Regions from separate parts of the Polycladomyces zharkentensis genome, predicted to be linked through region 1. Evidence: riboswitches for the same ligand, from Rfam matches in the RefSeq annotation. Region 1 holds a riboswitch; each other region holds the start of a gene.
The links. Region 1 has a riboswitch for cobalamin ahead of JQC72_RS05190 (ribonucleoside-diphosphate reductase subunit alpha). Riboswitches for the same ligand answer to the same signal wherever they lie in the genome.
Positions count from the first base shown of each region.

Region 1 (4,308 bases):
GGTGATTGACACACGCCTCATACCGCCGTTCAAACTCCTCTCCCCAAGCGTCTTCCAGGCTGAACCCCATCACTTCACGTACTTCGTGCGGGTCGAACAGGTACCACATCCCCCGTTCCTTCACCCGGCGCATAAACAGGTCGGGGATGCATACGCCGGGAAAGATGTCGTGCGCTTTTAACCGGTCATCACCGTTATTGGTCTTCAGGTTCAAAAAGTCAAGGATGTCCGCATGCCACACATCCAGATAGATGGCAAACGCCCCTTTGCGCACCCCCAGTTGATCCACCGCCACGGCCGTGTTGTTGAAATTGCGCACCCAAGGGATGACACCGCCGGAAGCGCCTTTGTGTCCGCGAATTTTGGACCCCTTGGCCCGCACTTTTCCCAGATAGATGCCCACACCACCACCGTGTTTGGACACCTGGGCGGTAGCGGTGTTGGTATTGTAAATGGACCACAGCGAATCGTCCACGGTATCGATGAAACAGGAAGAAAGCTGGTGCAATGGCCGCCCGGCATTGCTCATCGTCGGTGTCGCCACCGTCACCTCCAACCGGGACAACACGTCGTACATCTGTTTGGCCCACGTCAACCGATCCCGTTCCTTCATTGCCAGATGCATGGCGATGACCATAAACCGCTCTTGCGGCAACTCCATCACCGCACCGTCGTAATCCCGCACGAGATACCGGTCCGCCAGTATCTTCAATCCGATGTAATGAAACAACCGGTCCCGCTCCGGACAGATGGAGGCTTCCAGTTCGCGGATTTCCGCCTCGGTGTAATGTTCCAGCAGATAGGAACCGTACAACCCTTTTGCCGTCAGCTTTTGCAGTAAATCATAAAAATCGCCGTACTCGCCCTGCACACGGTCATATCCCCGGTTGTGGGCCGCCGCACGATACAATTCCTCCGCCAGCAAACGGGCCGCAACAAACTGCCAACCCGGTTGTTCGATGCTGGTTTGTTCCACCGCCGTCTGCGCCAATGTCCGCAGAATCTCCCGATCCGTCATCCCTTCCCTTAGCTGCGCTTTGGCGGCGACAATCAGCGATTGGGCATCGAGATCTCCTGTCTCTGCGCACACCGAGCGAACGAGCGACTCCCATTCCGTTTCTTTTTTCATCTCTACTAGTTCCATCTACCAGCACCCTTTCCATTTCAGATGCGGACAAATATAAAAACTTCCCTGTCAAGGGAAGTGTTTGATGAAGCACCTGTCCAACCGTGAACACAAAAACGGCACGACCCGCACAGGCCGATCGTACCGATCGCGACACGCGGCACATCAAACACCTCCCTATCCTCGTAGGTCAACGGTGTTGTCGGAAAAGGCAGGTCTCCTGGCTCATGGATCATCGCATGGGGGCTGCAAGTGTGGTAAACAGGTTGATTCTGGTGGATCTCTTTCCCACTCGCTCCTACTTCGCCTGGCTAAAGTCGCTGGAAAACCCATCTTTCCATCAACCTGAGAATACCAGAGATCCTCCAGCCCCCTGGCGGCCGTGTCTTCCCGTCTTTCGACAGTGACATACGGCCCGGCTCCCCATTCACAGTGGCGGGACCGCGCCGGATTTTCACCGGCTTCCCTCTTCGGGAGTGGGTGAACCACTCCACCTTTTCCCCCGGTATGTCGTTGTCCAAAAGCAGGTCCATTGTATCTTACCGGTTTTTCCATGTCCAATCTCTTCCTCTATCAAAAACGGACGAAAAATGAATCGCGGAGGATCTATTCAAACACCATACCTTGTATGAGGTTTTTTTAGCCAATACTACAACTTGTGTTTTTCAACTCCCATCGGAAGATTCGGATCGACAAGGTGATGGAGGGTTTTGCCCGCTCCGTTCGGGTCCAGGTTTCGTAGGTTTCGCCCCTCTTGGGACCTGCATGTCGATTGGATCACGTTCAAAACTGAGAAGTCAAAGGAATTGCACAAACTGAACTGGCAGAACGTCTGGGAGTCTCCAATGCTTAAGTATCTCGAGACGAACGCAATGAGTAGTGCAAGTAAGATGGCAGATGCTCTGGATGCCCCCTGATCCATCGTCTCGAGGAAGTCGCGGATAAAGTCCTCACTGTTTGAGGACTTTTTTCTTTTACAGTTATAGCGTTCATTTATAGTTGCCTTTTAGGCCGAAAGGTACAAATCTCCACTTTAACTTACTCTGATGGCATTAAAGAGTATTTCCCTGATCAGAATCTATCATCAAATATATTAATACTAGTTGTTTGAAAGAATCAGAATGGTTGACATGCCGATAACGAATAAAATATACTAATATTACAAACAGGCACAAATGACATGCTATTGCACAAATGTGCAGCTGCTTGCGCTAGCGTTGGAAATCCCGAAAAGTCATTTCCGTCCTGCTTAGCGGGTGGAGCAAATCGGTCGGAGGGGAAATTTGGGGCAAGATGTTGGGATTCTCGGCTTGGGTGCTATCAGAAAGGCGGTAGCCAAGCGGAAGAAAGGATTTTGCATGCGCACCCTCGCGTACGACCTGTACCCGTATGACGCGTACGCCGAACATCTGTTTGCCGATTTATAAAACCGTACTCTCGCAGGGCGGGGCAAAATATTCGACGAAGAAGCGCTGTACGAGGAGTTGGCCAGTAAAGCGTTGACAGAACGTTTTCCAGTTGCGACCACCGGAACAGTTCCCGTTGCGAAGTCTGGATAAATTGTGATTATCACTCCGTATAACGTGTCAGCCACCGCCGAGGCAATCAAGCAGATGATGGAGTAATCTACTAAAAATATCATCGCTTTTTTCAAAAACGCAGAAAAAAGGTGAGGAACGTGGAGCTTTATATTGATTCGGCTAATATCGAGCAGATTGCACAAGTGATGCCATTGGGAATTTTGCAGGGGGTAACGACAAACCCTACGTTAATCGCCAAGGAAAAACGGGATTTTCAAACGCTGATCAGGAACATCGCGAAACTGGTTGACGGGAAGATCTGGTGTCAAGTTACCAGTACGGAAGCAGAGTCGATGGTAAATGAGGCGTTGGAGATAAACAGCTGGGCTAAGAACATCGTGATCAAGCTCCCCATGGGAATGGAAGGGCTTAAAGCAGCCAGTATACTGTCGCGCAAGGGAGTTGAAACCAACATGACCCTTGTCTATTCCGTTCCGCAAGCTGTTTTGGCGGCGAAGGCCGGCGTTTCTTATGTAAGTCCCTACGTCGGAAGAGTGGATGACACCGGTTGGGATGGAATGAGCCTGATTAAGGAGATCGTCGATGTGTTTCAGAGCCTGCAGGTGAAGACAAAAGTGATTGCAGCAAGCATCCGTGGACCGCAACAGGTGATTGACGCCTTGCGCACTGGCGTTCATGCCGTAACGATGCCGTATCAGGTATTGCTATCGATGGTGAGAAATCCTATGACTGACATTGGATTGGAGCAGTTTATGACAGATTGGAACAACGCGAACATGTAAGGTTTACCAATATGGCGAAATTTGTAATGTCTGATTTTCAAAGGATAAGGATGATAAGGAACTGTGGATAAGTGGGAGGAAAAACGTCTCTTAGTTAAAGTTGCCCGAATGTATTATGAGGATGAAATGACACAAAGTGAAATCGCCTCTAAAACTGGCATCTATCGAACAACAATAGGTCGGATGTTAAAAAAGGCCCGTGATATGGGAATCGTCACCATCAGCATAAATAGTGAATTTGATCGGATTTTTGATTTGGAAGATTGTTTGGAAAAAAAGTACGGAATGAAAGAAATTATCATTGTTCCATCCCGTCGTGTTCAATCCAGGGAAGAGAGGAAAAAAGCAATCGGCTGGGCTGGTGCTCATTTTTTGAAACGGATTGTTAAAGACGGTGATGTGGTTGGATTTGCCTGGGGAACTACTTTGGCAGCAATGATTGATCAATTGGGTGAATGTCCAAAAAGAGATGCTCACTTCGTACCTCTGGTTGGCGGGCCGGGAATTGTCGACAGTAAATATCATGTAAATAGAATCGTATACACCATTGCAAACGCTTTCGGCGGAACTTCCTACTTTATTGACGCAGCAGCCATTGTCGAAAAGGTTGAGACAAAAGAAGAAATTATCAACGCTCACTACTTCAAAAAGATCATTGAACTTTGGAAACATCTGACGATTGCAGTGGTTGGAATCGGTGCACCAATTAGTTCATCCAATTTAATTTGGACAGGCTTCTTCGGTGATAAAGAGATTGAGGAACTCAATCAATTAGGGGCAATCGGCGATATTTGTTCCCGCTATTTTGATCAAAATGGTAATATCATCTACTCCGAAATATCCGAACGAACGATTGCTA
Region 1 covers NZ_JAFHAP010000005.1:140,279-144,586, reverse strand. Annotated here, with positions in the region: gene JQC72_RS05190 (ribonucleoside-diphosphate reductase subunit alpha) at 1-1,144, opposite strand, end outside; cobalamin riboswitch at 1,320-1,639, opposite strand; gene JQC72_RS05185 (NAD(P)-dependent oxidoreductase) at 2,410-2,553, shown strand; gene fsa (fructose-6-phosphate aldolase) at 2,805-3,449, shown strand; gene JQC72_RS05175 (sugar-binding transcriptional regulator) at 3,513-4,308, shown strand, end outside.

Region 2 (4,308 bases), on a different contig from region 1:
AAATAGTGCTTTCATCCATTGGATTGCCAATGAATGTAGAAGAAGTGAAGGAACATCCATTTTATATCAATTTTTATCACGAGCCAGAGATGGGGTTATATTGTGGAGATGACTATATCATTATAGGCGACAACGAAAGCAGCAAAATCGGTATTCATAAAAAAACCGGGAATATCCATTTGATTGAGGAAACCCCAGCCGCTTGTGTACAAATCAGATTTATCAATTCAGATATAGCCAAATTCCTTATGTTTTTAAAGGTATATTTGAGTTATCGACCTCAATTGGTGGATGCTATGGGAGAGGATGATGAAAAAAAGTTATTCGCCATCGTTGATCACATCAAACAACGCATGAATCAAATGGATTCAAAAGCATTATTAGATGCAGAATCATATTGGTCGGTTATACTTGAACAAGTTGAAGATGGATTGTCGTGTTGATGTAAACGAACGATACATTCGGTTTCCAACCCATATAAAGAGGATGTATGGGGTAAGCCCTCAACCGAGGGACAGGCATATTGAAAAACCCAGCGGTTTTTTCCGCTGGGTTTGTCCTTTCGTTTACTCCGTTGCTGGTGGACGTTAACCAACAGTATAAGGGGATTCAAATGGATCATCATATCCAAAAGCTTGTCAAGCAAGCGATTGACGAAGAAACAAGAGACGACGATCAAGCAGTTTCGGACTCTCTTCCAATCCCCATTTCACCCTGATGGCAAATTTGTATTGTTGGAAGTAAGAGGACATGATGGGGATTTTGGTGTTTCCAGTACACTAATGTATTCGTCGATATGGTTCGTTGATATGGTTGAACGGGATGCCGAGGGCGGCCATTGATCGGTATCACTCTTTCACCGGTACATTCCTTCACACAGTTAACTCCATGCGGGAGTATCCTTTTCTTCCGGGTTGTGGTTTTTTTATGCCGCTTGCAGTATCCTTTTTGATCAGTCCGATTGAGTATCGATTCAGAGAGCAAAATTGAAGTTACGGACAAAATGCTCATCGAAGCGTACTTTTCCGCATCCTGGGCTGAAAGTTCAAAGCGGGCCTTTCTCTCTTCTTTGCCGAGTGCGGATCGGGCTTCCGGGAATGCGATGCGGATGATAAGGATCAACGCTCTTAATCCCAGTCTCCACCAATGTGAAATCGCTTTCACGGCTGGTGGTTTCGTGTAACTTAAAAATATCGAAACAATTTTTTTGAAAAAACTGTTCCGCTTTATTTGAAAAGGGTATATAATATAGATGTGACACCGGCGAACGTAATAAGAAACAACGGCTAGTTTCAAACAGCGTCCTGTAATTTAACGCAATCCCCCCTTGCAATTCACCTTATTTCAATTGATACAAGTTTGACCCCCTTGAGCGAAAAGGGTCGGCAATGCAGCCGACCCTTTTCGCTGTGTTTCTCTCACTGCGGTTTCACTTCAGATTCTGACGCAAAAAGCGGGCCGTCTCATCCAACACTTGATCCAGGTAAGGAGTTGTGCCGCGGAACGGGTGGACACAACCAAAAGTGTGATCCGCCCCTTCGATGATGACCAGCCGGGCCTGCACGGCGGCGTTGGCGAGTTGCTTGGCCGCAGTGAGCGGTACGGAGCGGTCGTCACTCCCGTGCAGGATCAGCAGGGGACGTTTGAAAGACGGGAGCCGTTTCAGGATGTCGAATCGCTCACGGTTGCGTTCCAGATCGTCCAATACCTCCCGGTGAATCGGCATCGCTTGTCCGGTGCGGGCGTTGGGAATGGTGGCGACGCCTTTTTCGCGGATTTCCCGCCTCAGCTCATCGGAGAACAGGTCAACACGGGCAACGCTGTTCCACAACACGACAGCCCCGATCTCCGGATGATCCATCGCGAAGATCAGGCTGTTCCCTCCACCGCGACTGTGCCCGACAAGGGCAATTTTACTGGTGTCCATCGCCTCACGCAAAGGTACGTCTCCCTGTAACAGCCGATCCAGGAGGTATGTCAAATCCTCCTGCTCACGGGAATACGTATTGCGGGCGAACTTGTCCAGTTCGTCGAATTCTTCCAGGTTTTCACCCACCCCGTTCATGGAGAAATTGAAGGTGATGACGGCAAACCCCCGTTCTGCCAAAACATGGGCAGCATGCGGGAAAAAGCCCCAGTTTTTGAATCCCTTAAAACCGTGGCACAAAATAATGACCGGGAGCGGCGATTCGGTCGTTGTGGCATAAACGTCTCCGCGGATGATGCGGTTTTCCTTTCCCAAATCCCATGTGAATGTGCGATGTTCCATCTCTTGCGGCGCAAATGGTAAGGTTGCGCCTGTACCCTCCTTTCCGCGATCGGCTTCCCAAGGCGTGTCTCATCATTCTGTAACCGGGACACATGTTTTCCCAGGCGGCGACTTACCAAGACCCGGCAGAGCGAAGACCCGGAAAGCGCAGCAATTGAATCGCGGGCAAATTCCTCTAAGAGAAGCGTACTTTGCCCGCGCCCTGCGCTCACCGGGTCGGAGCGGCCATGAGCCGCTTCCCCGCAGGGCGCAGGTGGAGCGAGCCGGGAAGCAATGTGGACCGTTTTTGCCGGACACGCCGTAAACAAACATCATTTCGCATCAAAACCGTCCATTTCCTCTTTCCCGCGAGTGCCGTTCACCAAACAAGGGGGATGGTCATAAGCCCGACGAAATGTTAAAATTCGGGTACAGCGATTTGCTGACCGACAAGTGAATAGGCGAAAAGGTCCTTTATCCGAAACGGATAAAGGTGAAAAGGGAAGACCGGTGTAAATCCGGCGCGGTCCCGCCACTGTGAGTGGGGAGCGCGGTCGCACGATGCCACTGTCCCCAAGGGGATGGGAAGGCGCGACCGAATGCGGTGATCCACGAGCCAGGAGACCTGCCTTTTCGCGGTCACTTGCGATTCTCCTTCGGGGTGTGAGGAGGAGCGCAACACTCGCGTGCGCGTTTTCCAGCATGCGGTATGCGCGAGAGGATTTCCCTGACCTCGATGGAGGCGGGGTTTTTTTATGTTGGTGAAGGAAGGAGAGGGACTGGATGAAGAGATGGTATGGTTGGTTGTTGTCGTTGTTGTTGGTCATGACGATGGGATTGGCCGGTTGTTCACAGGCACCCCAACCGCACGCTGATCATAATGGAAAACAAGGTGATTTCCCGGTTACCCTCAAGGATGCATCCGGACAAAACGTAACGATCAAACAGGAGCCCCGGCGTATCGTTTCGTTGGTTCCCAGCACAACGGAAATCGCGTTTGCTTTGGGGCTGGACAAAAAGATCGTCGGCGTTTCCTCCTTGGACAATTATCCGGCGGAAGCAACGAAAAAGGAAAAAGTGGGCGATTTGAAGATCAACGTGGAAAAAGTGGTGTCGCTGAAGCCTGATCTGGTGCTGGCCAATCCGATCAACGGCCAGGATACCATCGGCCAATTGCGGAAACTGGGGTTGACGGTCGTGGTGGTGGACGGTCAAAGCCTCAAAGGTGTAGAAGATTCCATTCTCTTGGTGGGCAAAGCGACAGGTGCCGTGGACAAGGCTCGTCAGGTAGTCGCAAAGATGGAACGGGAGAAAAACGAAGTGACGAAAAAGGTGGCTTCCATCCCGGCCGACAAACGGGTCAAAGTGTGGATTGAGCTGGACCCGACATTGTTTACCGCCGGTTCGGGCACCTTTATGGACGAGCTGATCCGTTTGGCCGGAGGGAACAACGTGGCCGCAAGCCAAAAAGGATGGCCTCAAGTGTCGGCGGAGCAGGTGGTCAAGTGGAATCCGGACGTGATCATCGCCACCTATGACACCGGCGGCAATAAAGCGGTGTCGCAAATCGCCTCCCGTTCCGGGTGGGCCGGGATCAACGCCGTGAAACAAAAACGGATCGTCACGGTCAACCCGGATTTGGTCAACCGGCCCGGCCCGCGGGTCACGCAAGGGCTGAAACAGATCGCGCAAGTGTTGTATCCGCAAGTGTTTGGTGCGAAACAGTAAGGGAAGTATGATGGGGAGAAAGCAAATGTGGTGGTTGGCGGGTCTGGCGGGACTGCTGACGTTGACGGTGGCCGTGGCCGTTTCCGTCGGCAGTACGCCGATCCCGCTGGCGGATGTATGGCGGATTCTGGGGCGTGCGTTGCCCGGAGTCGGTTCGATGGTCCAACCTCCGGGCGACCCGTCTGTCGAGACGATTGTGCGATCCATTCGGTTGCCGCGGGTGTTGCTGTCCGTACTGGTCGGGGCATCGCTCGCCATGGCGGGTGTCGTTTATCAGGCGTTGTTGCGTAACCCGTTGGCCGATCCGTACATTCTCGGTGTCTCGTCCGGCG
Region 2 covers NZ_JAFHAP010000021.1:16,147-20,454, forward strand. Annotated here, with positions in the region: gene JQC72_RS16080 (SUKH-4 family immunity protein) at 1-443, shown strand, start outside; gene JQC72_RS16085 (alpha/beta hydrolase family protein) at 1,430-2,269, opposite strand; cobalamin riboswitch at 2,699-2,895, shown strand; gene JQC72_RS16090 (ABC transporter substrate-binding protein) at 3,032-3,976, shown strand; gene JQC72_RS16095 (FecCD family ABC transporter permease) at 4,002-4,308, shown strand, end outside.
Region 2: another riboswitch for cobalamin. It lies ahead of JQC72_RS16090 (ABC transporter substrate-binding protein); the one in region 1 lies ahead of JQC72_RS05190 (ribonucleoside-diphosphate reductase subunit alpha).

Region 3 (4,308 bases), on a different contig from region 1:
GGAAAACCGGGCCCATTCCCGCTCCCCACCCTGTGCCAACAACTTGGCAACCGAGAAGGCGGCCCCTTCTCGCACGCGAAAGTTTGGATCCTGTGCCAACTGACAGAGCAACTGAGCGGTTTCTTCCTCCCGATACGGCCAACAACCGTACAATTCCCTTCCGGCCAGATGGCGAAGCACCCAATGGGGGTGTGTCGACCACGCCGCCAACACATCGCCCCCCCTGCCCGGCTCTCTGTCCAACAACAAGCGTACCGCCAACAATCCCCATTTCAGTCCACGGTAATCCCACCGGTCCGCCAGCGTACACAACCATCTTTCCCAATGACGCAACAACCATCTGCCCGCCATCATGGCCTCCCTCAGTGACAGGGAATCAACATCAGCGCGTGCCGGAATTCGTGTGTGGCATCATGGATGGGCGGATACCCGGAAAACAACAAGGTGTACAGCACCACGCCCACCATCACCAACACCGCCACCATCTGAAAAGGCAACGACCACAGCCAACGGAATATCCGACGATGTTGTCGCTCATGACCCACTTGATACGCCATACTTACTCCTCCTTTTGGGTTGAGACTGCTGAAAAGGCCCTTGAACTGCCGGCAGCTCCGGATGCACCGTTTTCCCGCTCGCTCCGGTTTCGCTTGCTCAAATGCCGCTAGCGGGAATGTTCGTTTACAAACGGAGTTCCTTTGGTGGAACATACCCTGAGATTGCGCGGCTGCAGCAATCGCGAACCTCACAGCCCGGCAGCAACCTCATTTGTTTCGTGATTCTGCCGGTTTTGTGTTCGTCTTTCCCGCCAAAAAGCCAATCCCGAACCGATCATCATGCCCACAGCCGTTATCCCCAACAGCAACGTGAAAGCCTTTGCCTGTGCCGATCGCGGTGGCGGCAATGTCTCCACATCCACTTGTACCTGTTGAGTTGCAAACGGCTTCGCTTCCCCCGGCCGGTAAGCGAGGAGTAACACTTGATGGGGCGCACCGTCAAAAAATTGAACGGCAAATCGAAAATGTCCGTCCTTTATCTGCACGCGGCTACGGAACACCGTATTCCCATGCTCCTGATTGCGGGCAACCAACTCTATCTCCGCCGGATGAGCGGGAGTTACTCCCGCCAATTTTCCTTGGTAATGTGCCAGATGTCCCACTTCCGCCCGCTTGTCCAACCGCAGTTCGGACCAACCCGTAGAAGGGGCTGCCAGTACAGAAGTATGGGGGATCAACAGCATCATCAGGCATAGCCCGACCCAGACCGGCAGGAGAGAACCCAATCCCCTTTGACGTTTGTTCCATCGGGATCGCCCGCCACCCACCCCGATTTCATCAATGGGAGAACGCCCGCAAGAGACGACAGAACCGGCGGTTAGCAAATCGCGCTTACGTTTCTGCATGGCTTCGAACCCTCCAACGCGTCAAGATATATCCGGACAAACCGCCCAATCCGAACAGTCCGGCGAGCAACAAAAACAGATTGCGCACTTCCTGCGGATTTTCCGGGATGGTCAGTGTCACCGGTTTCGGGACACTTTTGCCCCCATCCGTCCGTTCCAACATGATGTGGTACGTTCCCCGAATCGGAAACAGATACGTGAACCGCACCTTCCCCGCATTGACCGCCATCGTGCTGTCCAGCAAAGGTGTCCCTTCCACCCGGGGAAAATCGGTGGACAGTACACCCGAAGCCGGGGCGAACATCTTCACCCGAACCGATGTACCGTCCGGCCATTCACCGGCGTCCAGTACAACCTGTGCCGGATGCTGGTCCGGAACGGCTTTTTCCAACGGTACCACACGCTCCTGAGCCGGATGCTGTGCCCCGTGATTCTCATCACCGTGGGCCCACGCCGTGGACACCCCCCACCAACAACACACCCCCAGCAAGCATGCTCCTATCACACTGCGAAACATAAAGAACCTCCCCTGCCAAAAAATAAAAGCACCTCCAAATGGAAGTGCTTAAATCGCGCAGTTGTGCCTCAACCCGACCGAATGCAGCGACTCCCGTCTGAGGGCCTGAAAAAGGTACACGAATCCCCAGGCGGGCTGCGCTCATCCAGCGGACAATCGTCCAGCCCGATCTAAACACCTCCCTATCCTCGTAGGTCAACGGTGTTGTTGGAAAAGGCAGGTCTCCTGGCTCATGGATCATCGCGCACCCATACCGGGCCTTCCCATCGTCACACTGACGACAGTGACCGCGGTATCGCTCCCCATTCACAGTGGCGGGACCGCGCCGGATTTTCACCGGCTTCCCTCTTCGGGAGTGGGCGAACCACTCCACCTTTTCCCTTTTGATATACGATTGTCAAACATCACCATCAAAATCTCTATTTATTGTATCGAAGGAAAAAGAGATTCGCAACTCGGAGTTTTTTTCATTGACCGAATGTGAAGTCGATTCCCCCGTTTTTGTTCCGCCGGTCCCAAATCAAGCCTGTTTTCCGTTTTCACCCGTTGTAATGGGAATGGTTATTTTCATCATCATACTGCAATCTTTCTACTTGAAACCGGCTCTGCAAACATCGCCGTCAACGTCTCCTCCCTTTTGAGAGGGATCTGCCTGCCGCTTGGTGATCCGGCACACCCACCACTCAGGATAATTTGTAAGGCAAGTCTATTTACTCCTTTGAAATCCTGGAAATGAAATCGTTCAGGAAACATTCTCCCGTTTCTCGGGGTAAATGCATGTCGATGGTTGATGATTATCCCTATACTGTTTTGGAGTGACGCCTGTAAACTTTTTAAATACCTTGGTAAAGTAGCTTTGGTCGTTAAAATTTAGGCGCGAGCAAATATCTGCCAAGGAGTAATCAGTTAGAATCAGTAATTTCTTCGCTTCTTCGATTTTTTCACGTTGTATATATTTACTCAGGGGGATACCAACTTCTTTTTTAAACAATTGGGACAAATAACCCGGTCTCAGGTCCACTAATTTAGCAAGCTGTGGAATTGTTATTTTTTCATATATATTGTTAAAAATGAAGTTTTTGCATATCGTTATTTCTCTTGAGTATTTTTCGTACCCTATCGGCAAAATCACAAAAAGCCTCTGTCATGATGTTAGTTATTTCTTTTATCTCTGTTAATATGGAGAATGGAAATCGGGGGTCAGAACCGAAGGATTGGTTTACAGTGCAGGAAGCTTCGGAACAAAGGTAGGTACCGGTTTGGGTTCGGCACTCATCGGTTGGATCTTGGCCTTGGGAGGATATGTCGGAGGAAGTGCTACGCAAACAGATTCAGCTCTACTCGCCATTAAAGCCCTATTCATTTATATCCCGCTGGCCATAGGAGTGATTCAATTTGTTCTGTTGCTGTTTTATAAACTTGATAAAGAATATCCTCTGATCATACAGGAGTTGCATCAACGAAGGGGAGAGGTAAGGCTGTAGATGTCACGGCCAATCTACGGTATAAATCGCTACCACACGTGTGGTTAGGAGGAAGCGCATCCCCTGCTGAAATCGTGGGAATTCCAAGAAGGAAACCAACCTGTGAAACATGCAACCGGTAAAAAGACGGCTCTTTCCGGGCCGTCTTTTTTTGTGACCACCCAACTCTTAACAACAACCAAATGACCGGTTCCGGAACCTCTTCCACCTAGACTCCTGCCATCGTGATGCTTTCATGCTTCAGATCCGGTTGAGATCATGTTCGATCTGCTGAAATTTCCTCTTTTCTTTTATCCGTCTTCACTTGAAGGAATGAAACATTCACGTCAACATAGGACAATTTCTGACCGGAAAACTCCCAACATATGATGGGAGATAAGGAGTAAGCGAACAAAAACCTGAACAGTTTTGGGTTCGTTGCTCCCACCATCTCCGTGTACCGCATGCGATCCATAAAGGAGGGGACTCGGATGGATACCGGTTACCCTATACGATGAGCCGTTTGCTCCTTATGTGTATCAAGCAATGCATTCCATGATCGGCAGATGGATTACAGTGGAAACGGCCAGAGGCAGCGTCAGGGGGAGATTGTATTCGGTCCTGCCGGATCATATTGTGGTTGATTCCGGCGGCAGTCCGTTTTTGATCCGTACCCAGCAAATCATCTGGGTCGTACCCACCCCTGACGGGAAAAGGCGCCGGGCACACCAATCTTCTTCTCGCGGGAATGAAGACTGATCCTTCACCTTTCAAGGGAACGTCTAAATCTTTTGTACGGGAACTGAGGGGAAATCATGTTCAAGCGGATCAATCGGCTTGCCATCGAATTGCCCGTTCCCGAACACGGGGACGCCAACGCGGCCGCCGCCGTCCAGGAGTTGCTCGGCGGTCGGTTCGGAGAAATG
Region 3 covers NZ_JAFHAP010000009.1:114,706-119,013, reverse strand. Annotated here, with positions in the region: gene JQC72_RS10980 (HEAT repeat domain-containing protein) at 1-351, opposite strand, end outside; gene JQC72_RS10975 (CbtB domain-containing protein) at 363-557, opposite strand; gene JQC72_RS10970 (hypothetical protein) at 746-1,402, opposite strand; gene JQC72_RS10965 (hypothetical protein) at 1,389-1,865, opposite strand; cobalamin riboswitch at 2,118-2,311, opposite strand; partial or broken gene JQC72_RS10960 (helix-turn-helix domain-containing protein) at 2,662-3,097, opposite strand; partial or broken gene JQC72_RS10955 (MFS transporter) at 3,110-3,403, shown strand; gene JQC72_RS10950 (YuzF family protein) at 3,917-4,141, shown strand; partial or broken gene JQC72_RS10945 (manganese catalase family protein) at 4,198-4,308, shown strand, end outside.
Region 3: another riboswitch for cobalamin. It lies ahead of JQC72_RS10965 (hypothetical protein); the one in region 1 lies ahead of JQC72_RS05190 (ribonucleoside-diphosphate reductase subunit alpha).